Regions from separate parts of the Acidovorax sp. DMC1 genome, predicted to be linked through region 3. Evidence: predicted binding sites of a transcription regulator. Region 3 holds the regulator's gene; each other region holds the start of a gene.
The links. Region 3 encodes FNR, which switches genes on or off when oxygen is low (the NO sensors DNR and NnrR bind a similar motif). Its sites were predicted from a motif close to TTGATNNNNATCAA; they were not measured.
Positions count from the first base shown of each region.

Region 1: ACT531_RS00455 (DASS family sodium-coupled anion symporter) is a predicted target of FNR. The motif match lies at 4,312-4,325, and genes of this name have one in related genera.
Region 2: ACT531_RS21115 (3-hydroxybenzoate 6-monooxygenase) is a predicted target of FNR. The motif match lies at 5,603-5,616, and genes of this name have one in related genera.
Region 4: ACT531_RS19390 (FeoA family protein) is a predicted target of FNR. The motif match lies at 2,116-2,129, and genes of this name have one in related genera.

Region 1 is NZ_JBQUYO010000001.1:98,095-105,439, forward strand. It holds gene ACT531_RS00435 (NAD(P)/FAD-dependent oxidoreductase) at 1-1,151, shown strand, start outside; gene ACT531_RS00440 (VUT family protein) at 1,148-1,690, shown strand; gene ACT531_RS00445 (amidohydrolase) at 1,724-3,067, opposite strand; gene ACT531_RS00450 (GlxA family transcriptional regulator) at 3,191-4,258, shown strand; gene ACT531_RS00455 (DASS family sodium-coupled anion symporter) at 4,432-5,952, shown strand; gene ACT531_RS00460 (methyl-accepting chemotaxis protein) at 5,962-7,345, opposite strand, start outside.
Region 2 is NZ_JBQUYO010000014.1:18,584-25,928, reverse strand. It holds gene ACT531_RS21140 (CoA-acylating methylmalonate-semialdehyde dehydrogenase) at 1-351, opposite strand, end outside; gene ACT531_RS21135 (Bug family tripartite tricarboxylate transporter substrate binding protein) at 607-1,662, opposite strand; gene maiA (maleylacetoacetate isomerase) at 1,729-2,367, opposite strand; gene ACT531_RS21125 (fumarylacetoacetate hydrolase family protein) at 2,383-3,090, opposite strand; gene ACT531_RS21120 (cupin domain-containing protein) at 3,175-4,308, opposite strand; gene ACT531_RS21115 (3-hydroxybenzoate 6-monooxygenase) at 4,374-5,576, opposite strand; gene ACT531_RS21110 (MarR family winged helix-turn-helix transcriptional regulator) at 5,703-6,185, shown strand; gene ACT531_RS21105 (LysR family transcriptional regulator) at 6,190-7,092, shown strand; gene ACT531_RS21100 (NUDIX hydrolase) at 7,220-7,345, shown strand, end outside.
Region 3 is NZ_JBQUYO010000005.1:59,981-67,325, forward strand. It holds gene ACT531_RS12275 (HD-GYP domain-containing protein) at 1-1,213, opposite strand, end outside; gene ACT531_RS12280 (sulfite exporter TauE/SafE family protein) at 1,436-2,161, opposite strand; gene hemN (oxygen-independent coproporphyrinogen III oxidase) at 2,167-3,549, opposite strand; gene fnr (fumarate/nitrate reduction transcriptional regulator Fnr) at 3,739-4,461, shown strand; gene ACT531_RS12295 (hypothetical protein) at 4,563-4,859, opposite strand; gene ACT531_RS12300 (FixH family protein) at 4,916-5,194, opposite strand; gene ccoG (cytochrome c oxidase accessory protein CcoG) at 5,259-6,704, opposite strand; gene ccoP (cytochrome-c oxidase, cbb3-type subunit III) at 6,797-7,345, opposite strand, start outside.
Region 4 is NZ_JBQUYO010000010.1:166,267-173,611, forward strand. It holds gene feoB (ferrous iron transporter B) at 1-1,699, opposite strand, end outside; gene ACT531_RS19390 (FeoA family protein) at 1,696-2,025, opposite strand; gene ACT531_RS19395 (hypothetical protein) at 2,163-2,594, opposite strand; gene ACT531_RS19400 (S9 family peptidase) at 2,582-4,543, opposite strand; gene ACT531_RS19405 (NAD(P)-dependent oxidoreductase) at 4,667-5,542, opposite strand; gene ACT531_RS19410 (response regulator transcription factor) at 5,731-6,396, shown strand; gene ACT531_RS19415 (sensor histidine kinase) at 6,399-7,345, shown strand, end outside.

The DNA of each region.
Region 1 (7,345 bases), on a different contig from region 3:
AGTTCGTCAAAGCCGGTGCGCCCGAAGAAATCCTGTATGTCGCCCACCCGCACATCGGTACCTTTAAGCTGGTGAAGGTGGTGGAAAACCTGCGCGAACAGATCATTGCGCTGGGCGGCGAGATCCGCTTTGAGCAACGCGTGACGGATGTGGTCATCGAAGGCACAGGCGGTGCGCGCCACCTGCGCGGCCTGAAGGTGCTCAACCAGGCCACGGGCGAGACCACCGAGCTGCGCGCCGACCATGTGGTGATGGCGCTGGGCCACAGCTCGCGCGACACCTTTGCCATGCTGTACCAGCGTGGCGTGGCCATGGAGGCCAAGCCGTTTTCCATCGGTTTCCGCATCGAGCACCCGCAGGGCGTGATCGACCGCGCCCGCTGGGGCCGCCACGCAGGCCACCCGCTGCTGGGCGCAGCCGACTACAAGCTGGTGCACCACGCCGCCAATGGCCGCGCGGTGTACAGCTTCTGCATGTGCCCCGGCGGCACGGTGGTGGCCGCTACCAGCGAGCCCCACCGCGTGGTGACCAACGGCATGAGCCAGTATTCGCGCAACGAGCGCAATGCCAATGCGGGCATGGTGGTGGGCATCGACCCCCGCGATTACCCGCAGGACGCGCAGGCGTTTGAAACCCACCTGGGCCAGACCTATGGCGTGGAGGCCCTGCCCGCCGGGCAGTTCCACCCCCTGTCGGGCAGCGTGCTGCAGCGCCAGCTGGAATCGAATGCCTTTGTGCTGGGCGGGCGCGACTACAGCGCACCGGGCCAACTGGTGGGCGAGTTCATTGCGGGCAAGCCTTCGACCCAGCTGGGCAGCGTGGAGCCCTCGTACAAGCCCGGCGTGGCCCTGGGCGACCTGCACGCCGCCCTGCCCGGCTATGCCATCGAGGCCCTGCGCGAGGCGCTACCCGTGTTCGGCCGCAAGATCAAGGGCTTTGACATGCACGACGCGGTGCTGACGGGCGTGGAGACACGCACCTCGTCGCCGCTCAAGATCGGGCGCGGCGAGAACCTGCAAAGCCTGAACACACCGGGGCTGTACCCGGCGGGCGAAGGCGCCAGCTACGCGGGCGGCATTCTGTCGGCGGGCGTGGATGGCATCAAGGTCGGTGAAGCCGTGGCGCGCAGCCTGCTCGGCGCGGCCGCATGATGCGGTCGCCCAGCCTGCCGCAGTTTGCAGCAGCGGCCCTGGCCATGGCCGCCGTGGTGCTGGCGTCCAACATCCTCGTCCAGTTCCCGCTCAATGACTGGCTCACCTGGGGTGCCATCACTTACCCGGTGGCCTTTCTGGTCAGCGAGCTGGTGAACCGCGCCCATGGCCCGCAGCAGGCGCGACGGGTGGCGTGGGTGGGGTTTGCGGTGGCCGTGGCGGCCTCGCTGGTGCTGGCGCCGGTGCGCATTGCCATCGCGTCGGGCACGGCGTTTTTGCTCTCGCAGTGGCTGGACATCAGCGTGTTTGACCGTCTGCGCCACGGCACCTGGTGGCGCGCGCCGCTGGTAGCCACACTGCTCGCGGCGGTGCTGGACACCGCCGTGTTCTGGAGCATTGCGTTTGCAGGCACCAGCGACCCGTGGATCACCTGGGCGCTGGGGGACCTGGGCGTGAAGCTGGGGCTGGGGGTGGCGCTGCTGCTGCCGTTTCGCCTGCTCATCGGGCGCCGGCTGGCCCGACCCCACCGCGCGGCCTGAGCCGCACGGCGCCCGTCTTCTTTTCGCTGCTTACTACTTACGCTGCAGGAAGTCCACCGCCAGCGCGGCCAGGCTACGTGCGCCGGTGGGCAGCTGCTCTTCGTCGATGTCGAACAGTGCAGAGTGGTTGGGCGGGGCCTTGGCAAACTCCTTGCCCTTGGGCGGCGCGCCCAGGAAGTAGAAGAAGCCCGGCACAACCTTCTGGAACTCCGAGAAGTCCTCTGACCCAGCGACCTTCGGAATCACCATGGTCTTGCCGCCCATCGCCAGGTTCAGCGCGGGCAGCGAAGCCTGCGTGACCTGCGCGGGGTTGGTAGTCACGGGGTAGGCCACGGGGCCAAAACGCACGCTGGCCTTGGCGCCGCTGGCAGCAGCGATCGACTCGGCCGTGGTGGTGATGCGCTTGAGCGCTTCCTGGCGCATGTCTTCGTCAAACGTGCGCAGCGTGCCCAGCATCTCGACCTTGTCGGGGATGATGTTGTAGCGCGTGCCGCCCTGGATCTGGCCGATGGTGACCACGGCCGGTTCCTGGCTGATGTTGAGTTGGCGGCTCACCACGGTCTGCAGGCCCATCACCACCTGGCTGGCGGCGACGATGGGGTCGATGGTGGCCCAGGGCGACGAGCCATGGCCGCCGCGCCCTTCCACATGGATGGTGATGTTGTCCGACCCGGCCATCAGCGGGCCGCTGCGGTAGCCCACCACGCCGCCGGGCAGGTTGGAGGTGATGTGCAGGCCGTAGATGGCCTGCACGTCCTTGAGCGCACCGGCTTCGATCATGGCCTTGGCGCCAAAGCTGGGCACCTTACCGCTGGCGTCGGGCTCCACCGGCGCACCCTCTTCGGCGGGCTGGAAGATGAACTTCACCGTGCCGGGCAGCTGGGCCTTCATGCCCGCCAGCACCTCGGCTGCGCCCATCAGCATGGCGGTGTGGGCGTCGTGGCCGCAGGCGTGCATCACGGGCACTTCCTTGCCCAGGTAGTTGGCCTTGGCCTTGCTGGCAAAAGGCAGCCCCGTGTTCTCCAGCACGGGCAGTGCGTCCATGTCGGCGCGCAGGGCCACCACCTTGCCGGGCAAGCCACCCTTGAGCGTGCCCACCACGCCGGTGCCGCCCACGCCGGTCTGCACCTCCATGCCCAACTTCTTCAGGTGCTCGGCCACCAGCTTGGCGGTGCGCACTTCCTGGCCCGAGAGTTCGGGGTGGGCATGGATGTCGCGGCGCCAGTTGACCATCTTGGGCGCCACGGCCGTCACGGCGGCGTCGATGGCCTGCAGGCCGGCGGCATCCAGGGCCTGGGCCTGGGCGGACGATGCGAACGTGAGCCCGCTAAGAAGCAGGCCGGTGGCCAGCGAGATGGCAGAGAGGGGTTTGTGCATGAGGCAGATCCGTGCAGGAAGTGAAAACAAAAGGGAACGCAGCAAAAAAAAGCACGTTCATGCTAAGAGTCCACCCCACGCTGCAGTCAAGCGAAAATGGCCATCCACAGAGCCAATATCGCCATGCCCCGTTCTTCTGTCCTGTCTGCGACGGCACCGGTTTTTCGCATCGACATCCCGCTGCTGCCCGAATCAGCGGTGGGCAACGCACTGCAGTTCATCGACCTCTTGCGCGGCGCCAACCTGCTGGCCGGCCTGCGAGGTGGTGCAGGCTCGCCCCGCCTGGCCTGGCGGCTGCTGGATGCCCAGGGCCAGCCCCTGCCGCACCAGCCGGGCCCGCTGGCGGCCTACACGCAGCCCACGGCGGCGCCGGCCGACGGCCCCGCACAGGCCTGGCTCATCCCCTCGTTCCACGCGGCCGACATCCCGGCCATCCGCGATGTGGCGGCGCGCCATCGAGCCCTCTCGCGCCAGATCGGCATTGCGCTGGACGCCGGGCACAAGGTGCTTACCGTGGGCAATGGTGCCTGGCTAGCGGCGCAGAGCGGGCGCCTGCAGGGCCGCCGCGGCTGCCTGCCGTGGTTCTACCTGGCCGGGTTTGAGCGAGACTTTCCCGAGGTGGTGCTGGACGCTGGCCACGACCTGAGCGATGACGGCCTCTGGCTCAGCTGCGCGCTGCCCCACAGCCTGGGTGAGATGGCGATTGCCCTGGTGCGCCATGCGCTGGGCGATGCGCTGGCCCAGACCTGCGCCAGCGTGCTGCGGCCCGACCACGACCGCGGCCGCGCCGCGCTGCAGGCCAACGCGCAGCAACACATCCCCGCCACGCGCGACAGCACCCTGGCCCGTGCCATGGCCTGGATGGAGAACCATCTGGACGAGCCGTACTCGCTAGCCCGGCTGGCGGAGGCAGCGGCGGTGAGCCCGCGCACCTTGCTGCGGCACTTTCAGCAGGAGCTGTCGCAGTCGCCGCTGGACCACCTGCACAGCCTGCGCTGTGCACGCGCCAAAGTGCTGCTGGAGGTGACGCTGGAGAGTGTGCCCAGCATTGCGGTGGCCTGCGGCTACAGCGACCCCGCCGCGTTCCGCCGCATCTTTGTGCGCTACACCGGCATGGCACCGGGGGAGTACCGCAAGCGCCACGCCTTGCGCGCGCCGCGCAGGCGCTGGCGGGTGGATGTGGGGGCATGAGACGCAGCAGCCTCTCCGCCCCGCTGCGAACGCGGCCCCACCACCGTTCCTCCTTGACCTGAATCAACACCCGCAGCGGACAGCGCGCAACACTGGAAGCCCTTGGGCCGGCCATGCATTCGCACGCGCGGCGCAAGGGTTCGCGCCCAGCGCGTCTTCACCGGAGCCACCCCATGTCCACTGCCGCACCGACCACATCCCCGGCCCCTGCCCCTGCATCGGCGAGCCTCGCCAAGCGGCTCGGCCTGCTCGGCGCCCTGGTGGCGCTGCTGGCCGTGCTGGCCTTGCCCACCCCGGCCGGCTTGCCCGTAGCGGGGCAGACCATGCTGGCCATCCTCGCGTTCGCGGTGATCGTCTGGATGACCGAAGCGCTCGAATACTCGGTGAGTGCGGTGGTGATCGCCGCGCTGATGGTGTTCTTGCTGGCCTACGCACCCAGCGTGGCCAAACCCGATGGCGCGGACATGGGCACGGGCGCGGCGCTGAACCTCGCACTCTCGGGCTTTGCCAACAGCGCCGTGGCGCTGGTCGCTGCCGCGTGTTTCATTGCGTCGGCGATGACCGCCACGGGGCTCGACCGGCGCATCGCGCTCACGGTGCTGTCCAAGGTCGGCGCCCAAACCCACCACATCGTGATCGGGGCCATGGTGGTGGGCTTTCTGCTGTCGTTCATCGTGCCCAGCACCACGGCGCGCGTGGCCTGCCTGATGCCGATCATGATGGGCTTTGTGCTGGCCTTCAAGGTAGACCGCAAGAGCCGCTTTGCCGCGCTGCTGGTCATCACCACGGCGCAGACAGCCAGCATCTGGAACGTGGGCGTCAAGACCGCCGCCGCGCAGAACATGGTGGCCATCGGCTTCATCGAAAAGCAGCTCGGTGCGCAGATCACCTGGGGCGAATGGTTTGTGGCAGCCGCCCCGTTTGCAGCCCTGATGACGGTCGCGCTGTTCTTCATCATGACGCGCATGATGAAGCCCGAGATGAAGGAAATTGCGGGCGGGCAGGAGACCATTCGGCAGCAGCTGGCCGAACTGGGCCCGATGACGCTGAACCAGTGGAAGCTGCTGGCCGTGGTGCTGGTGCTGCTGGGGTTCTGGTCGACCGAGAAAGTGCTGCACGACTTTGACACCACCTCCACCACCCTTGCGGCCGTGGCATTGATGCTGTTTCCGCGCATCGGCGTGATGGACTGGAAGCAGTCGCAAAAGGGTTTTCCGTGGGGCACGGTGGTGCTGTTCGCGGTGGGCATCAGCGTGGGCTCTGCGCTGCTGCAGACCAAGGCGGCGGGATGGCTGGCCCAGCTCATCGTGGGCCACCTGGGCCTGCAGATGGCATCGGCCTTTGCCATCCTGATGCTGCTGTCCGCGTTCCTGATCGTCATTCACCTGGGCTTTGCCAGCGCCACGGCGCTGGCGTCCACCATGATTCCCATCGTCATCAGCGTGCTGTCCACCGTGCAGACGCCTGGCATCAACATCGTGGGCATGACGATGATCCTGCAGTTCGTGGTGAGCTTTGGCTTCATCCTGCCGGTGAACGCGCCGCAGAACATGATCGCCTACGGCACCGACACCTTTGACGCGCACGACTTCGTGCGCACCGGCATCGTGATCACGCTGACCGGGGTGATCCTGCTGGTGGTCTTTGCGCTAACCTACTGGCCTTGGCTGAGGCTGATGGTGACACGCACCTGACCGGCAGGCTTACCGCAACGCCTTCTGGCCCCCAGCGGCTGCAGGCAGGCGGAAGGCCTCCACCAGCTCGGCCAGTTGCTGCGCCTGCACGCGCAGGCCTTGAGCAGCGGCGGACGACTCCTCGACCAGCGCGGCGTTCTGCTGGGTCATCTGGTCGAGCTGCGAGACCGCCTCGCCCACCTGGCTCAGGCCTGTGGTCTGCTCGCGGGCGGCGGTGCTGATCTCGCCAATGATGGTGGCCACCTGCTGCACGGACTGCACGATCTCGCCCATGGTGCCGCCAGCGGCGTGGACCAGCTGCGTGCCCTCGTCCACCTGCCGCACGCTGTCGCTGATGAGCCCACCGATCTCCTTGGCTGCCGTGGCAGAGCGCTGGGCCAGGCTGCGCACTTCGCTGGCCACCACCGCAAAGCCCCGACCCTGCTCGCCCGCACGGGCTGCTTCTACGGCCGCGTTCAGTGCCAGGATGTTGGTCTGGAAGGCAATGCCATCGATCACGCTGGTGATGTCGGCAATGCGGCGTGACGACAGGGCAATGCCATCCATGGTGCCCACCACGCGGTCCACCGCCTCGCGCCCGCGCTGGGCCACGCTGCTGGCACCGGCGGCCAGGGTGCTGGCCTGCGCAGCGGCGTCGGCGCTGTGGCGCACGGTGGCCAGCAGTTCTTCCATGCTGGCGGCGATCTCTTCGAGGTTGGAGGCCGTCTGCTCGGTGCGGGCCGACAGGTCGCTGTTGCCCGCCGCGATCTCGCTGCTGGCCCCGGCCACCGACGTGCTGGCCTGGCGCATGCCCACCACCAGCTCGGCCAGCCGCGCCTGCATGCCCCCCAGGCGCGCCAGCAGGGCCTGCAGCTCGTCGCGGTTGCCCGCCTGCGGCGCGGGCACGGGGGAAGTGAGATCGCCTTCGGCAATGCGGTCGGTCACCTCGGACGCATGGGCCAGGGGCTGCAGGATGGAGCGCGACAGCAGCCAGGCACAGGCCAGGCTCAGCAGCAAGCCCACCAACGAGCCCGCCGCCAGCAGCGTGATGCCCTGGCTTTCGCTGCGGGCGGCAGCGGCACGCGCTTCGGCCACACGCTGGCGCTGGTATTCGGCCAGCTTGTCCACGGCAGCGGCGTAGGCGTCTGCCGCAGGACGCAGCTGCTTGGCAATGGCGTCGGGCGGCAAAGCCTCTCCCGCCTTGCGGCGCTTGACGAGGTCGTCCCGCACCGTGCGAAAGCCGTTGCCGGCCTTGTCGATGGCATCGAACAAGGCCTGGGATTCCGGGTCTGCCGCCAGCTCGTCCAGGCGCTTGCGCACTTCGGACGAGCGGGCTGACGTGGTCTTGCGGTCGGCGTCGATGCGCGCCGCGTAGTCGGGGTTGTTGTCGATCTCCAGCAGCGTTTCGGCGCGG
Region 2 (7,345 bases), on a different contig from region 3:
TTCGAGACCACGGAATACGTCGCCTTCAGCGTCTGGCAGGGTCTTGCCCTGTTCGGCCGTGAGGATGGCGGCCAGCTCGGCCATGTTTTCGCGGATGAGCTGCTGGTACTTGAGGAAGATGCGGGCGCGGGTGCCGATGGGGGTCTTCTTCCAGGTCTTGAACGCTTCCTTGGCCGAGGCCACGGCGGCATTGATTTCGTCCTGCGTGGCAAAGGGCACACGGGCCAGCACCTCTTGCGTGGCCGGGTTCACCACGTCGCGCCATTCGGTGGTCTTGGATTCGACGAACTGGCCGCCGATCAACAGCTTGACGGTGGGGGCCAGCACGGCCTGGGAAGTGGGTGCGTTCATGGGGTGTGTCTCCTGGAAAAAATGCGTGCAGGGGTGCGGCAAGGTGCCTCGAACTGCGCCATGTTAGCTGTGCGAAATTGCTGGTGCAATAGAGAAAATTGCACTTTGTTTTTGCATATTTGCACATCACCAACCTGCTTGTGCTGGCCTCACGGCACAGCGCCCGCCCGGGGCCTTGCCCGCATGTACGGTGCAAGGCCCCAGGCGGGCGCGAGGGTCATTCGGCAGGTTGTGCAGGCGCAAGGCCCCTGGCCGTCACTCCAGGCTGATATTGGCTTTCTGGATCAGCAGCTTGTACTGCTCGGACTTCACCCCGGCCTGGCGCTGGATTTCTTCGACCGACCACGACAGGGGCTCGAACGCAAAGGTGTTGAATTTCTCGCGCACTTCGGGCTCTTGCAGCACCTTCAGCACATCGGCGTGGATCTGGGCGCGCACCGGTGCGGGCACGCCTTTGACGGCCAGCAGGGACACGAACGAGTTCACATCCACCTGCGCGGGGCCGCCGGCCTCGGCCAGGGTGGGCACATCGGGCAGCTGCGCAATGCGGCGCGGGCCCGCCACAGCCAGGTAGCGGATCTTGCCGGCCTTGTAGATGCCCTGGCTGGACGGAATGCTGGCCAGGCTCCAGGCCGGGTCGCCATTGGCAACCGAGGTGAACAGCTGGCTGACCTCGCGGAACGGCACATGGGTCATTTGTGTGCCGTCCACCAGGTCCAGCCACTCACCGCCCAGGTGGCCTGGGCTGCCCACGCCCCACGAACCGTAGCTCACCGCGCCCTGGCCCTTCTTGGCGGCCGCAATCAGGTCGCCCATGTTCTTCCAGGGGGACTGTGTGGGCACGGCGACCAGGAACGGCGTGCGGAACAGCGGCGCCACCGGGTCGAAGACCTGCAAGGTCTGGAAGTTGCGTTGCTTGTAGAGGTGGGGCAGGGCGGACAGGTGTTCGCTGTCCAGCTGCAGCAGGGTGTGGCCGTCCGGCGCGCCACGGCGCGCGGCCTCGATGGCGATGAAGCCGCCGCCGCCGGGGCGGTTGTCTACCGTCACGCTTTGCTTCCAGGCCACCGACAGCTTGTTGGCCACCAGGCGCAGCACCGCATCGGGCCCGCTGCCCACGGCGAATGCGGTGACCACGGTGACCGGCTTGCTGGGAAAGGCGGGCGCGCTGCCCTGGGCCCCGGCCAGGCCGGTGGCGCTGGCGCCGCCCAGCAGCAGGGCTGCGGTGGCGAGGGTGCGGCGGCGCAGGCCGCGCTGCTTGAGCCTGACGGCGTTTAGGTGGGGCGCCGAAGTGGCGGATGGGAAGGTGGGCATGGTTTGTCTCCTGGTTGTAGTGATGAATGCGGGTGTGCCGGTGGTGGCTGCGGTGTCGGGGCCGCGTCAGGCGTCTGGCTGGACCGCAGGGGCGGCGCGGGCAAAGGCGGGTAGCTCGGCGCAGGCGGCATCCACTGCGCGGATGAGCGGCCAGGCGGCCATGTCCACGCCAAAGCGGCGGGCGCTTTCGACCTGCGGAATCAGGTACACATCGGCCAGGCTGGGCGCGCCGCCATAGCAGTAGCTGCCGCGCGTGGTGTCCTTGGCCAGCAGGGCTTCGATGGCGTCAAACCCGGCGGTGATCCAGGTGGCGCACCAGGCGTTGATGGCGGCTTCGTCCGCGCCAAACTGCTTGCGCAGCGTTTGCAGGATGCGGCGGTTGTTGATGGGATGCACATCGCAGCCCACGATGGCGGCCAGTGCGCGCACATGGGCGCGGGCCAGCGGGTCGGCAGGCAGCAGTGCGGGCGTGGGATAGCGCTCCTCCAGCCATTCGATGATGGCGGGTGACTGGATCAGCACCTGGCCGTTGTCGAGCTCCAGCGCAGGCACCAGGCCCTGTGGGTTGATGGCCTTGAACGGTGCTTCGGCCTGTTCGTCCACGCGCAGGTCCACCGGCACGTAGTCGGGCGTGAGGCCCTTGAGGTGGAGCGCGATGCGCAGGCGGTGCGAGGTGCCGCTGCGGAAAAAGCTGTAGAGCTTCATGGGGCGGTCCTCGGTTTATGCGGGTTGGCCCACGGTCAGCGCGATCTCGCCCACACCCTCCACGCGGCCGGTGATGTGGTCGCCGGGCACCACGGCGCCCACGCCTTCGGGCGTGCCGGTGTAGATGAGGTCGCCGGGCTGCAGGTGGTAGAACAGGGAGAGGTCGGCAATGATCTCGCGGATGTTCCAGATCAGCTTGTCCACGTTGGACTGCTGCTTGACCGCGCCGTTGACCGACAGCTCGATCACGCCGGACTCGATCACCTGGCCCGGCATGGGCACCACCTCGCTGGCCACGGAGGATTGCTCCACGTCCTTGCCCAGATCCCAGGGGCGGCCCTTGTCGCGCGCCACCAGTTGCAGGTCGCGGCGGGTCATGTCCAGGCCGCAGGCGTAGCCGTAGATGTACTCATGCGCCTGCTCGGCCGGGATGCGGAACCCGGCCTTGCCAATCGCCACGACCAGTTCCATCTCGAAGTGGTAGTTCTGCGTCTCGGGCGGGTAGGCCACGGTGGCGCCTGATTCGGTCAGCGTCTGGGGCGCCTTGGTGAAGTAGAAGGGGCGCTCCACGCTTTTGTCCACGGGGCGGCCCATCTCGACAGCATGCGCGTGGTAGTTGCGGCCCACAAAGAACAGGCGGTGGATGGGCAGGCGCTGCGCGCTGCCGCGCACTGGCAACGATTGAACGGGCGGTGGGGTCCAGAGGTAAGAGGTAGCAGTCATCGGGGCTTCCGGTCGAAGAGGAGTGCAGGGCCCACCCGCGTGGGCGGGCAGACGCTGCAAGGAATGAATGGGGCGGGGTTGTTGTCAGGCAGGCTCGATTTGTTCGCGCCAGGCATGCACGGCCTCAAAAATCGGTGTGTCGCTGAAGCGAAACAGATCCAGCGAGGGCTGGCCGGCATCGCACTGGGTGGTGAAGGGCTGCCAGGACGGCACCACAAACATGTCCCCACGGCGCACCTGCCACTGGTGGTCTCCCACCTTCACCGTGCCCTGGCCGTCAAACACCTGGAACACCGACGAGCCCACCTCGCGGCGCGTGCGGGTGGTGGCGCCGCTGCTCACGCGGTGCATCTCGCAGCGGATGGTGGGCAGCACGTCGCGGCCATTGGTGGGGTTGGTGTAACGCACTGCGGCGTGGCCGGGGCTCAGCGTGGCGGGGTGACCCTCGGCTTCCAGCGCCAGTTGTTCGTTGAGGGCCTTGTCGGTGTCCACCCAGCGGTAGGCCAGCATGGGGGTGACGGGCTGGTCCTGCAGTTGCGACACCGGGCGCAGGCCCGGATGCGCCCACAGTCGTTCGGAGCGTGAGAGCATGGGCGTGATCCGCTCTGCCGGGCTGATGGCGTCGCGCCCCACCTCGAAGAACTGGGACTCGGTGTAGTAGGCGAACGGAATGTCCAGCCCGTCGATCCAGGCCATGGGCTTGTCGGCCGCGTTGTGGTGGGCGTGCCAGTTCCACCCGCCCTGGGGCAGGAAGTCGCCGCGCGACATGCGCACCGAGTCGCCATTGACCACGGTCCACACCCCTTCGCCCTCCACGATGAAGCGGAACGCGTGCTGTGTGTGGCGGTGTTCGGGCGCGTCTTCGCCCGGCATCAGGTACTGGATGGCCGCCCACAGCGTGGGGGTGGCAAAGGGCCGCCCGCCCAGGGACGGGTTGGCCAGGGCGATGGCCCGGCGCTCGCCCCCGCGCCCCACGGGCACGATGCGGCCGGCTTCATCGGCCAGCGGCACCAGCCGGTCCCACCGCCACAGGTGGGCGCTGGCCTTGCTCTGCGGATGGGGGGGCATCAGGTCGCCGATCTGCGTCCACAGCGGCACCAGCATTTCCTGCTCAAAGCCACGGTACAGCTGCTCCAGCGCGGGGGTGGGCTCGGGCTGGCCAGGGGCCGCCACGGCGGACAGGCGAACGGGGGACGGTACGGGATCCATCTCGCTCATGGGAATTCCTTGGGTTGAATGTGGGGGTAGGGGAGAAGATCGATGGGGCAAGGCGCCCGGCTGGCTCAGTCGGCCAGGCAGTTGTCGACCTTCCAGCCATACAGCCACTCCATCGCGTCGTAAAAACGCTCAGGGCTGCGGCCCTTCCAGAGGTCGTTGCGCACCAGGCGCTCCACGCCCTGGGCGTGAAAGATGCGGCCCATTTCGCGTGCCGACAGCACCACGCGTGCCGTGCGGGCGACGCGCGAGCGCTCGTACAGCGACAGCGCCTGGGGGAAGTCGTGTTGGCAGCGCTTGAGAGCCTCGCCCAACGTCACCGCGTCTTCCAGCGCCATGCAGGCGCCCTGGGCCAAGTACTGCAGGGTGGGGTGGGCGGCATCGCCCAGCAAGGTGGCACGGCCAAACGTCCACTGGCCGATGGGCTCGCGGTCGGCGGTGGCCCAGCGTTTCCAGCTCTTGGGCATGTCGATCAGCTGGTGGGCGCGCGGGCAGCAGTCGCGGTAGTAGCTCTGCACCTCTTCGCGGCTGCCCTCGCGCACGCCCCATTCCTCCTGCTCGCGGCTGTGGAAGGTCACGACCACGTTGTACTGCTCGCCGCCACGCAGCGGGTAGTGCACCAGGTGGTAGTTGGGGCCGACCCAGATGCTGGCGGCGTTCCAGCGCAGGTCTTCGGGGAAGTCGTTCTTTTCCACCACGGCGCGGTACACCACATGGCCCGACACGCGGGCGGCATCGCCGACGTATTGCTGGCGCACGACGGACTTCACGCCATCCGCACCAATCAGGGCCTGGCCCCGGTGCGCCACGCCATGCTGGTCGTACACGGTGACGGTGTCACCGGTTTGCTCCACGCGCTCGATGCGCGTGCCGGTCAGTGTCTCGATGTTGCCGTGCGCTTTGGCCCCTTCCAGCAGCGAGGTGTGGATGTCCGCGCGGTGGATCACGGCGTACGGGTTGCCAAAGCGCTGGCGAAAAGCCTCGCCCGTGGGGATGCGGCCGACCAGGTGTTCGTCCAGCGCGTCATGCATCACCATTTCGTCGGTGTAGACCGCGCGGGCCCGCGCCAGCTCGCCAATGCCCAGGGCGTCGAACGCGGCAAAAGCGTTGGGGCCCAGCTGGATGCCCGCGCCGATCTCGCCGAGCTGCGGAGCCTGCTCCAGCACCTTGACCGCATAGCCCTGGCGTGCCAGGGCCAGCGCTGCTGCCACGCCACCGATGCCGCCGCCAGCGACCAGGACGGGCGCCGTGGGAGTGTTCAAAACTGTCATTGCCGCTGTCTCCATCCGTTGTGCCACTGACGTGGATCAATAAGCCGTATACATATCGAAAGTACACTGATGATTAGTGTAGGGCCTAAAATGACCCGCATCAAGATCGGTAGAAACCCTAGATTCATGTCCGTAGAGATCGACAACCTCCCTGGTTTCCATATCCGCCGCCTGCAGCAGATTGCGGTGGCCGTGTTTCTGGAGGAGACGCAGGCCACGGGCATCACCCCTGTGCAATACGCTGCGCTGTATGCCGTGGGGCGCGAGCCGGGCATCGACCAGCGCACGCTGGCGCGCACCATTGGTTTTGATACCTCCACCATTGGCAGCGTGATCGACCGGCTGGAGTCGCGCGGGCTGATGCAGCGCAATGCCCACCCCGAAGACCGCCGCGTGCGTCTGCTGACCCTCACGCCCGAAGGCCAGCGTGTGCTGGAAGAGGTGGAGCCCGGCATGCTGCGCGCGCAGGAGCGCATGCTCGAACCCCTCGCGCCCGAACAGCGCGCGGTGTTCATGGACATGCTGCGCACGCTGGTGCGGGGCAACAACGCGCTCAGCCGTGCGCCCAGCGAGCCGCTGGACGGACGCGCTGCACGGCGGGCCCGGTGACGCCATGGACTGGGACAACCTGCGCTACTTTCTGGAACTGGCCCGCGCTGGCACGTTGGTGGGTGCCGCGCGCCGCCTGGCCGTGGACCACACCACGGTGGCGCGCCGCCTGCAGGCGCTCGAAAAGCAGGTGGGCTCCGCCCTGTTTGCACGCGAGGCCGGCGGCCACCGGCTGACCGAGGCCGGGCGCGCGCTGCTGCCCCAGGTCGAGGCCATGGAGGCCGCCTTTCTGGCGGTGGAAAACGCCACACCCGGCGTGCGCCAGGGCCTGCATGGCCTGGTGCGCATCGGTACCACCGAGGGCTTCGGTAACCTGATCCTGGCGCCCCAGCTGGCCCGGTTTGCGCTGGACCACCCCGGCCTGGTGGTGGACCTGCTGGCGCTGCCGCGTTTGGTACACCTGTCGCGCCGCGAGGCGGACATCGTCATCTCGCTGGAACGCCCGGCGCGCGGTGCGGTGGTGGTCGTGAAGCTCACCGACTACGTGCTGCAACTGTATGGAGCGCGCAGCTACCTGCAGCGCCATGCCCCCATCCACACGCCAGACGATCTGCGGGGCCACACCTTCATCAGCTACGTGGACGATCTGCTGTTCAGCAAGGAACTGCAGATTCTGGACGAGCTGCACCGCCCCGCGCACTTCGCGCTGCGCAGCACCAGCATCCTCGCCCAGTACGAAGCCGCCCGCGTGGGGGCGGGGCTGGCAGTGCTGCCCGCCTTTGTGGCGGCGCAAGACCCGTCGCTGGTGCCCGTATTGCCAGGGGTGGCACGCTTTCAGCGCACCTTCTGGATGTCCATGCCGGGCGACAACAAACATGTGGCCCGCATGCAGGCTACCTGGGCGTTTTTGCGCGAAGCGGTGGCGGCGCAGCAAGGGTTGCTATTGCCGCCTGGGGATGGACAGTGAATTGCTTTTGCTACTGTATTAATAGCTGTTTGCGCTTTTGAGGTAAGCGCTAGAGGCCATTTTGGCTTGATATCGGAGGGCAAAGGATGGAAGTGAAGAATCAATCAGGATCTGAGTCTTGAACCCCATGCCACATCCCAGCCCGCTTCGCGTGCGCCAACGCGCAGCGGCGCTGATCCAGAGCGAGGGCCGCGTGCTGCTGCACCGGGTGGTGGGCGACGCTTTCTGGGCGTTGCCCGGCGGTGGCATCGAT
Region 3 (7,345 bases):
GCGGCAGCTGCGCGGGCTTGAGACTGCGCCGTATGCCCAGCTCAGGGACAGTTTCCAGATCCAGGATCGGAGCCTCTTCCTTGGGCACCCGTGGGTCGTGCACGATGACCTTGGGCCGCAGGGGCCGCGACGAATTGACCGAGGCCACGATGGCATACCGGTCATTGACTAACTGCACGATGGAGCCGGGCGGGTAGACACCCATCATGCGAATGAAAGCCCCCAGGACCACCGAATCAAACCGGGCCTTAAGCTGGGCGAAGATGACGGAAAGCGCCTCATGGGGCGTCAGCGCCGTCACCCCCATCGCCGGGTTGCACATGCGATCGTACTGGTTGACCAGTGCCAGGACCTGGCTCATGCGCCCCAGATCGGGCCCCTTCAGGCGCTGGGGAAAACCACTGCCGTCACACATTTCGTGGTGCCGCGCCACGGCCGTCAGCACGGCATCGGCAAACCCCATGCGTTTGGCCAGGGCAACGGATTCCGCCACGTGGGTTTCGTAGCGTGTGCGCTCCATCGGGATCATGGAAGGGGTCGGCTGGCGCAGATTGGGCGGCAGCTTGAGCTTGCCAATGTCGTGGATCAATGCGGCCACACCCAGATCGTGCAGCTCCTCGCTCTTCATGCCCAGGGATCGCCCCAGCAGCAGCGAAATCACCATCACATTGATCGGATGCAATCCGTTGCGCTCGCCCACGCCCTCGGACAGCAGCCGGATGACGGAGTCGCCGTTTTCCAGCAGTTCAGTCACGCATCCAGAAACCAGCGCCTCGCCCTTGGCCCTGGCCTGGTCTGGATACTCGGAAACCGTGCGCTCCATGGACTGGTATTGCCGCGTGGCTTCTGAGAAACGCTGATTGCAGGCGGCCAAGGCCCGGTTTTGTGCTTCCAGCAGTTCGCGGCGACGCTGCGCCTCGGGGTCTACGACAGTGGCCGTACCAGGCCCGGGCGCATCCAGGCCGTTGGGCGGTGGGGCTGTCATCTCGGGCACGCTCCAGGCGGCAGGCACCAGCTCCTGCAGTTCTGGATCGCTCTTTTTGGGGACGTAGCGAACCTCGGTCAACCCCAGCTCGCGCAAGGTGGCAATCTGCTCCAACGACGCCACCCGGAAACTACTGGTCGGGAACGGATGGTGCATCCAGCCCACGTCGAGCTGGATGTACATGCCGACACGCAGTTGGCTGATGTCGATGAGGATGGATGAGTTCACGTCAGGCGCACGATACATGGCGACATCAATGCCACCAATAGTTACGCAGATTATCACCAGTTCCAGTGACGTGGCGAAGAACCGGCAGACCGCGCAGCGATCCGGCAACACTTGGCAGAAATCGGGCCTGACGGGAGCACAGCAGCCCCCCTGGGCTGGGACATCGCCCCGCTTGGAACTACCGGGCGATTGGGGGTGACAGGACAAATCAGCGCCGCCCGCTCAGCGGCACCAGAGCGACGGCTTGTAAATGAGATCCATCCACAACGCCCAGGCAGCGACCGCGCACAGCATGGCGCCTGCGGCCCTCGTGCCCCACTGAGCCCGAGCAAGATTCAGGCGGTTGCGAAGGCTGCTCCAAGCCCAGGGGCCACCCACCAGCCAGACCCCGCTTCCCACGGCAAACAGGGCCATGGTCAGGGCACCCTCCAGCGGCCCTCCACTGAGCGCGGCGACCAACAGGGCCGAATAAAGCAGCCCGCACGGCATCAGGGCCCACAGGACCCCGGCCGCCATCACGCCGCCTGGCGCCCCGACCAGCGGTCGAACACGCGCCCACACGGAGCGGCCAGCCTGCTCCACCCAAGCAGGCTGGCGCGACTGCACCATCATCATGAGCCCCCAAGCCATCACCGCCACGTGCATCAGCGTCCAGGCGGGACGCAGCGCGGTGGTCTGCTGGGTCAGCCATGCCAAACTGTCCATGGCCAAGGCCGCCAATGCACCGGCACTGGCATATCCCACCAAGCGCCCCAAATGAAAGGCCACGGTGCGCTGCAGCGCACCGCCACGCGGCGCCCAGCGCACCACCTGCTCGGCACTCCCATCCGCCTGTGGAGCGCCGCCCTGACCCACGAGCGCTCCACAGGGCGCGGAGCACATGGCCAAGCAGTGGGACCCGCCGGCGAGTCCCATGAGCAAAGCAGTCCAGCCAACCGTGGTAAGCATAGGTATCAGATGATGCGCGAAAACCGGGCGCGGTTGCGGTCTGCCTGCAGATAGCGGTCAAAAACCATGGCGATGCCCCGCACGAAGAACCAACCGGTCGCGGTCACTTCAATGCCCTCAGGCCCAACGCGCACCAGCCCTTGCTCCTGCATGCCCTCCAATTGAGCCAACTCCGCAGCGAAATACTGGCGGAAGTCGATCAGCCATGCCTGCTCCATCGGCTCGAACAGCAGTTCCCCCTGGCACATCAGGGCCATGATGGCCGCACGGCGCACCAGGTCGTCGCGCGTGAGCGCCAACCCGCGCACTACGGGCAACCGCCCTTGGTCCAGGAAGTCGTAGTACTCATCCAGCGTCTTGGAGTTCTGGCTGTAGGTTGCCCCCACACGGCCTATGGCCGATACGCCCAGGCCGATCAGGTCGCAGTCCGGCTGCGTGCTGTAGCCCTGAAAGTTGCGGTGCAGGCGCCCCTGACGCTTGGCCACGGCCAGGGCATCGGTGGGCAGCGCAAAGTGGTCCATGCCCACGTACACGTATCCAGCATCCATGAAGGCATCGAGCGAGCGCGACAACATGGAGAGCTTGCTCGCGCCCGTGGGCAACTCCGCAGAGATGATGCGACGCTGTGGCTTGAAACGCTCTGGCAAGTGCGCATAGGCATACAGCGCGATGCGGTCAGGCCGCAGTTGCGCCACCTGAGCCAGCGTGCGGTCAAAAGACTCGGGCGTCTGGCGCGGCAGGCCGTAGATCAAATCCACATTCACTGAGTCAAAGCCCAACGAACGCGCAGACTCAACCAGCGCAAACACCTGTTCGGCAGGCTGGATGCGGTGCACAGCCTTCTGCACTTCGGCATCAAAGTCCTGCACGCCAAAACTCAGCCGGTTAAACCCCAGCTCAGCCAGCAGTGCAAGACGCTCGGCATTGACGGTGCGAGGGTCCACCTCGATCGAGTATTCCCCCCCAGGCGCCAGCGTGAAGCTGCGCTTGAGCATGGCCATCAGCTCCCGCAATCCATCATCGGATAGGAAGGTGGGCGTGCCACCGCCCAGGTGCAGTTGACTCACCACCTGTCCTACGCCACAGTGCGCGGTGTGCAGGTCGATCTCGCGGCTCAGGTAGCGCAAGTAGACCTCGGCGCGGTCATGGTGCTTGGTGATGATCTTGTTGCAGGCACAGTAGTAGCACAAGGATTCGCAAAACGGGATGTGCACGTACAGGGACAGCGGCATGGCCTTGGCCAGCGTGCCCGAGCGGCGCTGTTGCAGCGCCAGCACATAGTCTTCCTGACCAAACGCCTCCACGAAACGGTCGGCCGTTGGATAGGATGTATAGCGGGGCCCTGGCACGTCAAAGCGGCGCAGAAGGTCTGGCGAAACAGCAGTCATGGGGAAATTTCCTTGCGTACACCTTGACTGTGCCGTAGGCTCTGGGACATGTCCTTGACCTGCATCAAGTGAACCCGCAAGCGATACGGCGACAATTTGATGAAGGTCAGCCGCTTGCCCGCGCTCTGTATTCAGGTTCGTGTACGGCAAGCGCGATATGCTTGACCGCTAACCCAAGCCCATGTGTTTATGAACCCGCTCACCATCAAAGTCGCCTGCTCCAACTGCAACCTCCGCGAGCTGTGCATGCCCGTGGGCTTGAACGAAGAGCAACTGCAGCGCATTGACGAGGTCGTTGCTGTCCGCCGCAAGGTCAAGCGCGGCGGCACGCTGTTTCGCAATGGCGAGTCCTTCACGTCCCTGTACGCCATCCGCACCGGTTTTTTCAAGACCTGTGTGGCCACCGAAGACGGTCGCGACCAGGTCACAGGCTTTCAGATGGCGGGGGAGATCATCGGGCTGGACGGCATCGTGAATGACCACCACACCTGTGACGCGGTGGCCCTGGAAGATGCCGAGGTCTGCGTCATGCCTTTCGACCGCATCGAAGAACTGTCCCGCGAAGTCACGGCCCTGCAGCACCACGTGCACAAGATCATGAGCCGCGAGATCGTGCGCGAACATGGTGTGATGCTGCTGCTGGGCAGCATGCGTGCCGAGGAGCGCCTGGCGGCCTTCTTGCTCAACCTGGTGCAGCGCCTGCATGCACGGGGCTTCTCGCAATCGGAACTGGTGCTGCGCATGACGCGCGAAGAGATCGGCAGCTACCTGGGCCTCAAACTTGAAACAGTGAGCCGCACCTTCTCCAAGTTTGTGGAAGAAGGCATCGTGGAAGTCAAACAGCGCCATGTGCGCATCCTCGACACCGATGCCCTGCGACGCATTGTGAACAGCCAGCAGACCTGCCACTGAGTACGGCCCCTCGTCGGCTGAGGGTCGGGGCGGTACAAAAGCCCTACGGTCCCTTCTAAAACGGCATGCAGCGCATGCCCGCATGAACCGGCGAAAAAGGCTCAGGAGCAAGACGACGATGTCTTTCGGCAATCGTCAGGGCGCTCCCCGTCGGGCACGGGACAGCGGTTGACCTCAAACGGTGACATGGACAGCAGCGTGGTCAACGCGCTGGTGGCCATGGTGATGGCCCAGAACACAAAAAATGCGAGGGTGTACACCCCCTGCCTCGACAGCGCCAGAGGCTGCCCGAACCAATGCAGGTCCTGGGGGTCCACCATGGCAAAAACCAGCATCTCCAGCACACCCGCCATCAAAAAGGCGGGCCATGCAATCCACATCAGGCGTTGCGTCCACATATAGGTTCTGTCTCCTGGTGCTGCCGGGGTCGCCAGGGTGTGCGACCCTAGAGGTTTCAGCGTGGTTGGTCTTGCACAGGGGTGGCCGCATGGTTGCGGGCCTTGAGGGCCGGCGCCAGACTCTTCTCCGGCGCCGCCAGTGTCTTGTTGATTTCAATGCCCTGGCGGTAGTAGTCCTCCGCCACCACAGGGTCGGGCCGCGAAATCGCCAGCCACAGCGTCACAAAGCCCGCCACGATCACGATCAGTGGACCGGCAATCACCAGCCACACATGGCCAAACTTCCACCAGGGTACGGTTGCCGCCGGGGTTGCAATGGCAGGGTTTGAAGACATGGTGCTTTACTCCTCAACAATATCGGTCAAAGTGCGGCCCTGAAGGGCCCCACCGGAATACCGCTCAGCGCGGTACAAGGAACACGGATTTCTCCGTGACATGGGCCGCTGCTCCTACGGCCTGCACATCAAACTGAACGGCGTGTGATCCGGGCGTAGCGGAACCATAAGGAATCTGCAAACGCACGGCCACCCAGCGAGACTCCGCCGCGCCAATGTCCACTTCAGCCTCAGAAGCCACTTCCAGCCCCTCCAGGCCTCGCGCACTGATGCGATAACGCTGCTCGCCTTCGGTGGCATTCATGATCTGCAGCCGGTAAATGTTCTCCAGCTTGCCTCCCGCCACGATGCGCGAGAGCGCGGCGCGGTCCCGCACCACATCCACCTTCAGCGGCGTGCGCGCCACCAGGCTGGCCAACATGGCCACGCACAGTGTGACCAGCACGGCGCTGTAGATCAGCACGCGGGGGCGCAGCACGCGGCGCAACATCTGCGACTGCGTCCAGTGCTTGGCCACGCCGTTCTGGGTCGAATAGCGGATGAGCCCACGCGGGTACTGCATCTTGTCCATCACGGTATTGCAGGCGTCCACACACAGGCCACAGCCAATGCATTCGTACTGCAAACCCTTGCGGATGTCGATGCCCACGGGACAGACCTGCACACACAACGAGCAATCGATGCAGTCACCTAAGCCCTGGGCTTTGTAGTCGATGTTCTTCTTGCGCGGACCACGCTGCTCGCCACGTTCAGGGTCGTAGGTAACGATCAGCGTGTCCTTGTCAAACATAGCGCTCTGAAAGCGCGCGTAAGGGCACATGTACTTGCAGACCTGCTCGCGCATGAAGCCCGCATTACCGTAGGTAGCAAAACCGTAGAACAGGACCCAGAAAATCTGCCAGCTGCCCTGGAACGCCAGCAGCTCGCTGCCCAGCTCGCGAATGGGAACGAAGTACCCCACAAAGGTGAACCCCGTCCACAGGGCCACCGTAATCCACACCACCTGCTTGAAAAACTTCTTGCGGATCTTCTCGAACGTCCAAGGGCCGTTGTCCAGGCGGAGCCGGGCACTGCGATCGCCTTCGATCTTGTGCTCGATCCACATGAACATTTCGGTGTACACCGTCTGCGGGCACGCAAAGCCACACCACAGACGCCCGGCCACCGCGGTGAACAGGAACAGCGACAACGCCGAAATGATCAGAAGGCCGGTGAGGTAGATGAAATCCTGCGGATACAGCACCAAGCCAAAGATGTAGAACCTGCGAGCCCCCAGGTCAAACAGCACCATCTGGCGCTGGCCCCACTCAAACCACGGCAACCCGTAAAACACCAGCTGCGTGAGAAACACCATGCCCCAGCGCCAGCGCGCAAACAGGCCGCTGATGGAACGCGGGTAGATCTTCTTTTGCGCTTCGTACAGCGAGATGATCTCGCCCGCAGAAGACGCATCTGCCGCGACTGGCGTAATCGGGATGACCTTGCGAGCCGGCTCGCTGGGTGTGCTCATGGTGTCGCTTTGTGAACGGAATTAAGGCGCAAAAGGGGTGCCTTCAAACGGAAACCCGGGCGGTGCGTCTCACGCACCGCCCGGCAGCCAGGTCAGCGTGCAGCCACCTGCTTGTTCGACAGGCCCCACACATAGGCAGAGAGTACGCCGATCTGCGCCTCGGTCAACTTTTCGGCCTGTGCAGGCATCTGGTTGACCTTGCCGTTGTTGATCATGGCGGTGATGGCGGCCTCGCCCCAGCCATGCAGCCAGATGTCATCGGTCAGGTTGGGCGCGCCCAGTGCCTGGTTGCCCTTGCCGTCCATGCCGTGGCAGGCTGCGCAGGCCGCAAACTTGGCCTTGCCCAGCGATGCGCGCAGCGAGTCATGGGGGCTGCCCGACAGGCTCAGCACGTAGTGCGACAGGTTACGCACGTCTTCCGGGGAGCCCACGGCGGCCGCCATGGGAGGCATGTTGCCGATGCGGCCCTTCTCCAGCGTCTCGCGGATCTTCTCGGGTGTGCCGCCGTGCAGCCAGTCGTTGTCCGTCAGGTTCGGAAAGCCCTTGCTGCCGCGCGCATCGGAGCCGTGGCACTGTGCGCAGTTGTTCATGAACAAGCGCTCGCCAATGGCATGGGCCTGGGGGTCGGCGGCAACGTCTTC
Region 4 (7,345 bases), on a different contig from region 3:
CTACCTCGTCGCCCGTGGCAGACAGCGCGTACACCGTGCCCAGTGCGCTCACCGCCACCTCGCGCGCCGCCATGCCGGGCACCAGGGCAATCGCAATCTGCCAGTTGAAGCCAATCGGCGCGACGATGACCTCCAGCAGCCGGCCCAGCTGGCCTGCCAGGCTGTAGGTGATGGCGGGCTGCGTGGCGCCTTCCGGCGCGCCGGGGTAGGTGGACAAGAACCACAACAACACGGTGACGGCCAGGATGATGCCGCCCACCCGCTTGATGAAAATCACCGCCCGCTCGTACAGGCCATAGGCCAGGCCCCGCACGCTGGGCCAGCGGTACGCGGGCAGCTCCATCATGAGCGGCGTGGCGCGCGTGTCGCTGCGGGCCAGCTTGGCCACCGCCGCCACGGCCATGGCGCTGACGATGCCCGCCACATACAACGCAAACAGCACCACGCCCTGCAGGTTGAACACCCCGGCCACGGTGCGCTCTGGGATGAAGGCCGCAATCAGCAGCGCATACACCGGCAGACGCGCCGAGCAGGTCATGAGCGGGGCGATCATGATGGTCACCAGCCGGTCGCGCCAGTGGGTGATGGAGCGCGTAGCCATCACGCCTGGCACGGCGCAGGCAAAACTCGACAGCAGCGGGATGAACGAGCGGCCCGACAGACCCACCGTGCCCATCACGCGGTCCAGCAAGAACGCCGCACGCGGCAGATAGCCCGAGTCCTCCAGCGCCAGGATGAACAGGAACAGGAACAGGATTTGCGGCAAAAACACCAGCACCCCGCCCGCGCCCGCCAGCACCCCGTCGGTCAGCAGGCTGCGCAAGGGGCCGTCCGCCATGTGGGCGTTGACCAGGGCTGCCAGCCAGCCCACGCCATCTTCGATCCACGACTTGGGCAGCTCGGCCCAGCTGAACACCGCCTGGAACATCAGGAATAGCGTGGCCGCCAGGATCAACAGGCCCCACACCGGGTGCAACACCACCGCATCGATGCGGTCGTCCGTGCGCAGGCTGACCACCGGCACACGCACGGCCTGGTCCAGAATGCGCCGCACCTCCTGGTGGGTGCGGATGACGTCGTTTTGCGCCTCCAGATCGCTCGCATCCAGGCGCGCTGCCGCATCGGGCGCCACCACGGGGCGCTGCAGCTGCTGCAGGTTGGCACTGTCCAGCCACTGCACCAGCTCCTGGGCGCCGTTGCCGCGCACGCCCACGGTGGCCAGCACGGGCATGCCCAGCTCGCGCGACAGCGCCTCGCGGTCGATGGCAATACCCTGGCGCTCGGCCACATCCATCATGTTGAGCACCAGCACCATGGGCAGGCCCAGGGCGCGCGCCTCTAACACCAGGCGCAGGTTCAGGCGCAGGTGGGTGGCATCCGTCACGCACACCAGCACATCAGGCACGGGCTCGCCCGCGCGGCGCCCGCGCACGATGTCGCGGGTAATGGCCTCGTCCACGCTGTGTGCATGCAGGCTGTAGGCACCCGGCAGGTCCAGCACGCGCACGCGGCGGCCGGCAGCGGTCTGCAGCAGGCCTTCCTTGCGCTCCACCGTCACGCCCGCGTAGTTGGCCACCTTCTGGCGCGCGCCGGTGAGCAGGTTGAACAGCGCGGTCTTGCCGCAGTTGGGGTTGCCCAGCAGCGCTACGCGCAGGGGCGCATCGGCGGGGGTGGGCTGCACAGTGGCCTGGGCGTTCATGCCAGCTCCTTGGCAGGCAGTGTGGCTTCATCCAGCGGCTGCACCTGCACCATGGAGGCCTCCTGGCGGCGCAGCGCAAACGTGGCCTGCCCGACCCGCACCGCGATGGGGTCGCCGCCCCAGCCGCCGCGCGCAACCACCTGTACGGTTTCACCGGGCAGAAAGCCGATCTCCAGCAAGCGCAGCAGCATGCTGTGCTCTTGCGCGTCCTGCGCGGGCAACAAGCCCGTGACCCGGCCCAAGGCGCGGCGCGGCAACTGGTCCAGCCGCGAGGACAGGTTCTGCTGCGTAGGAAGATGCAACCGCGCCGCAGCGCCATCGTCCATGGTTTTCATGGTGACTGGACTCGATACAAATAATAGTGATTCTCATTCTACCAATATCTGTATCGCAGTGGTCGCCGTCGCAATCTCTCCTTGATGCAGCGCAAGCTGCAGTGGCCCTTGCCCTGCCGGGCAGTCAGTCAGTCACATGGCTCCAACCGCTTGCACTCCGCCGTAACGCGGATGGACGTGAGCGTGTTTTCGCCGTCGATGTGCCGGGCAGTGAACTGCACCCAGGACCCCTGCGAAATACCGTGCAGCAACGCGGGGTTGACCACCCGGAAGGTCTGTGTGGTGAATGGCAACTTGGCGCGGGGCAGCAGCTTGAGCCGCACAAGCGTGGCGTTGCCGCTCGCATCCATCTCCACAGACACCAGCCGCGCACGGGTGTAGACCGGAGCCGCAGGGGCAGCACCCTCTCCAGCAGCCGAGGCGGCGCCCGCTGGTGCAACGGGCTGGGCGCCTGCCGCACCACACGCGGCGGCCAAGGCCAGTGCGGTGGAAAACCCGCAGCCGCGCGGCCCCCAGCGGGCAAGCAACCAAGTGACGGCCTGCCCCATCAGAACGCCCACGCGCCCAGCTGGTAGTAGTCAAAACCGCTGGTCCGCCCACCCAGGCATTGGGCGAGGAAGTCCTCGGTCTTGCGGTACATGGTGAGGTTGTTGGGCCAGCGCTGGTTGCCGTGGCCGTCCCCGGTGAAGGTGACGTAGTCCACCGGCTTGCCCGCCTTGCGCAGGGCCGCCACCATCCATTCGGACTGCTCCAGCTTCACGCGCGGGTCGTTCACACCGTGCATGATGAGGATGGGCTTTTGCGCATGCTCCGCCCGATACAGGGGCGACTTCGCATCCATGCGCGCGCGGTCTTCCGGCACGGCCGGGTTGCCCACATAGCGGTGCCACCACGGCAGGCCCAGCTCCCAATACGGCGGGGCGGACTCCAGCAGGCGCGCGATGTCCGTCACGCCCACCACGTCCACGGCGCAGGCAAACACCTCGGGCGTGAAGGTGGCGCCCACCAGGGCCGAATAGCCGCCGTAGCTGGCACCGTAGATCGCCACGCGCTGCGGGTCGGCCACGCCGCGTTCCACCGCCCAGCGCACGCCGTCCACCAGATCGTCGTGCATGCGGCCCGCGAACTCGCCCCGGGCTTTTTCCATGTGGTTGCGGCCGTAGCCGCTGGAGCCCCGGTAGTTGACCTGCAGCACCGCATAGCCCCGGTTGGCCAGAAACTGCTGCATGGCGCGGCTGGTGGCGCCATCGCCCCAGCGGTCACGCGCCCACGGGCCGCCATGCACCAGCAGCACAGTGGGCAGCCGCTGCGGCGCTGCCCCCACGGGCAGCGTGAGGTAGCCGTGGATGGTGAGACCATCGCGCGCGGTGTAGGTGATGGGCGCGGTGGGGGCCAGGTCCTTGGCAATCAGGCTCAGGCGGTTCTCGCCCAGAAAGCGGGGTTCCTGCCCATCGCGCAGCAGGTAGCTGCGCGTGCCCCGGTCGGTGGCCACCGCCACCGTGAGCACCTTGTCGGTCTGGTCCAGGCTGGTCACCAGCACCTCTGCAGGCTTGTCGCCGGCCAGCGCAGACAGCCGGGCATCGAGCGCAGGGTCGAACACCTTGCGCGCCGGGTAGCCGGGCATGAAATGCGCCAGCAGCGGCTCGCGGGTGCGGCGGCTGAGGGTCACGATGTCCAGGTCCACATCGGGCGAGGCAAACCACTCTTCCTCGGCGCCCGTGGTCAGGTCCAGCCGCACCAGCGCCAGCTTGTCGCGCCCGCGGTTCGACAGCGCCCAGGCCTTGCGCCCCTCGTCGTGCAGGCCAAAGATGTTCAGCGTGTCCCACCGGCTGCGCTCTGCCACCGTCACCCAGGTGCTTGGCTTGGTGCCGGGCCGCTCCAGCAGCACTTGCTCGCCCTGGATCTGTGCCCGGGCGCGCAGCTGACCCTTGGTGTCCACACCCCACCAGTTCACGTTGCCGGGGTTGGTGGCCAGCAGCACCGGCGCGCCGCCCGCAGGGTTCACGCGGTACAGGTCAAACACCTTCTTGTCGCGCTGGTTGGAGGTGACGATGAAGTCGGACGAGGCATCCACCGCCTCCGCGAAATGCGCCACCGAACGCGGCGCTGGCATCAGCTCACGCAACTCTGTGCCTGGGCCCTCAACCGGGCCCGCATAGATGCGGGTGTTTTCATCGCCCGTGGGGTCGGCCGTGATGCCGAGCCAGCGGCTATCGGCACTGAAGCGGATGGCGCGCGCGCGGATGCGAAACGCCTTGGCGTCGCCCCCATCGATGGACTGCACCCAGATCGCAGGCACCACGCCGTCGGTGCCGAACCAGGCGATGCGCTTTCCATCGGGCGATACGCGGTAGCCGCCGGTGGACTGGCGGCTGGCCACAAAGTCGCGCACGGGGATCAATTCGGGCAGTTGGGCTCCTGCCAGTGTGGGATGCGTCGGGCCGCTGGCGCAGCCCGCCAACAAAACTCCCGACAACACCGCACACCACCCTATCCATCTTGGCGCCATGGAACTCCTCCTCATCTCGTACAACATGGCGGCATTGTGGAACGCCCAACCTTTGCGCCAGCCAAAGGGCCGGGTCGCCATACCGGCACGCATATCGCGGCGTGCTGCGGGCGAAGTGCTCCGCTACAGCGCCTCGGTACGCGCCTCCAGCGCTCTGACCACCGCCACCATGTCCTCCTGCCCCAGGCCCATGTCGGCGGTCTGCGCGAACAGTGCGTGGCACGCATCCAGCAGCGGCGATGCCAGCCGTGCATTGCGTGCCGCGTGGGCCACGAGCCGGTTGTTCTTGAGCACGTCGTGGATGGCGGCCTGCACCTCGAAGTCGCGCGCCACCAGCTTGGCCAGCTTCACCTGCGACACGCTGCTGGCCATGGGCCCTGCATCGAGCACCGAGCGGAACAGCTCCATGTCCAGGCCATTGCGGTCGGCAAAGTGCGCGGCTTCGCACAGGCCAGTCACCATGGTGATGAGAAAAAGGTTCACCGACAGCTTCATCAGCAATGCCGACGGCACCGATCCGCACACAAAGGTAGTGCGGCACATGGGCGCCAGCAAGGGCTGCACCGCCTGCACGCTGGCCGGGTCGCCCGCCAGCATGCCCACGAGCTGTCCGGCCTCCGCCGGCTTGCGCGATCCCGAGACAGGCGCCTCCACGTAGCGCCCGCCGGCGGCCAGGATGTCCTGCTCCAGTGCCTTGGAATATTCGGGTGAGGTGGTGCCCATGTGCACGATGGTGCGGTCTCGCACCTGGGTGGCAAAACCCGGCGTGCCGCGTTGCAGCGCCTCATCCATGGCCGTTTCGTTGGCCAGCATGAGGATGATGACCTGCGCCTGCGCGCAGACCTCGGCGGGCGTTGCGCCCACTTGCGCGCCAGCGGCACGCAGAAGCTCACATTTCTCGGGCGACCGGTTCCACACCCACAACGGGGTGCCGGCGCGCGCCAGGTTCAGCGCCATGGGAAGGCCCATGACGCCCAGTCCGATAAAGCCAATCTGCATAGGAATACCTTTCTTTCTGTCAGCGGAGGGTTGACTGCAGTGCAGCGCCCGTCCAGGGCGCCCTGGTGGGGCGGCTGGGGCGTGCGCTGCGCCCACTCTACCGAAAGTGGCGTCCGCGTTGGCAGCGACTTCTGTGCCAGCCCTCTGCATTTGGCATGGCTTAAGCTGCGGCCCGCCACAATCCCCCCATGCACATCCTGCTCATCGAAGACGACCTGGACCTGGGCCGCGCGCTGCAGTCGGCCCTGAAGGTGGAGGGCCTGACCAGCGAGTGGCTGCGCCGCGCGGTGGACGCCCCGGCCACGGTCGATGCCACCACGGTGGACTGCGTGTTGCTGGACCTGACGCTGCCCGACGGCAGCGGCTTTGACCTGCTGGCGCGCTGGCGCAACCAGGCGGGCCAGGGCGGGCAGGTGCCCATCATCGTGATCACGGCCCGCTCGGCCGTGGAGGATCGGCTGGCGGGCCTGGACGGCGGGGCCGACGACTTCGTCATCAAGCCCTTTGCCACGGCCGAGCTGATGTCGCGCATCCGCGCCGTGCTGCGACGCAGTGCGCGCCAGGCCAGCGAGCGCTGGGTGCTGGGCGAGCTGGTGATCGAGCCGCGCCGCCATGCGGTGCAGCGCAACGGTGCGGTGCTGGACGTGTCGCCGCGCGAGTTCCAGCTGCTGCTGGAGCTGGCCCGCGAGCCCGGCGTGGTGGTGTCCAAAAGCGTGCTGTCGCAGCGGCTGGACCCGCTGGGCGAGGCGGTGGACTTTGCCGCCATTGAAGTGCATGTGTCCAACCTGCGCCGCAAGATCGGGGCGGAGCTGATCCGCACGGTGCGGGGTGTGGGCTATCTGCTGCAGGCATGAGCATGAGCACCTCCGCCTTCTCTCCGACCACCGGCAGCCGTATGCCCCGCCAGGTGCGCGCGATATGGCGTCGGCTGGCCGAGCCCACGCTGGTGCGACGCAGCGTGTTGTCCGTCACCGTGGCGTTTGTGCTGGTGTGGGCGGTGCTGCTGGGCTACAACTTCTTCAACTACAAGCAGGCCATCACCAACGACCCGGGGCTGCTGAAGTACGGCGACGCGCTGCTCGAGTCGCTCACCCCGATCACGGACCCGGCGCAGGCCGCTGCGGCCGTAGCGGCCACCAACCATTGGACCAACATCCGCCGTCGCCAGATTGGCCTGCTACCGGGCGCATCGATGCATGAGCTGCGCGACAGCGCCACAGGGCAGGTGGTCTATTCCCCCGCAGGTCTTCAAGAGCTGGACATCCCACTGCCTGCTCTGCAAGAAGGCTCTGCCCTCTCCGAGTCCGTCGTGCAGGGCAAGCCCTATCGGATCTACGCCGGCCGCAACGCCCGCTGGACACTGCGCATTGTCGATAACAAGCGGATGGATGCGGACTACTTGGCCTACAACGGCCGCTACCTGGTGCCCTATCTCCTGCTGGCCGCCCCCTTCGTGCTGCTGCCCGTGTGGCTGTCCGTGCGCAACGGCCTGCGCCCGCTGCAGCAGTTGGCAAACATCATCGCCCGCAGGGACAAGGACGATCTGCAGCCTGTGGGCTTCCACGCCCGCCACCGCGAGCTCAAGCCACTGGAACAGTCGCTCGACCACTTTCTGACCCAGCTGCGCCAGAAGGTGGACCGCGAGCGTGCCTTTGTGCAGGACGCCGCACACGAGATCCGCACGCCGCTGGCCGTCATCACGGCCCAGGCCCATGTGATGGCCCGCTCGCCCAGCGAAGAGGAACGCACGCAAGCCCAGGCCCATCTGGAACAGGCCATCGCCCGCACCTCGCACCTGGCGCA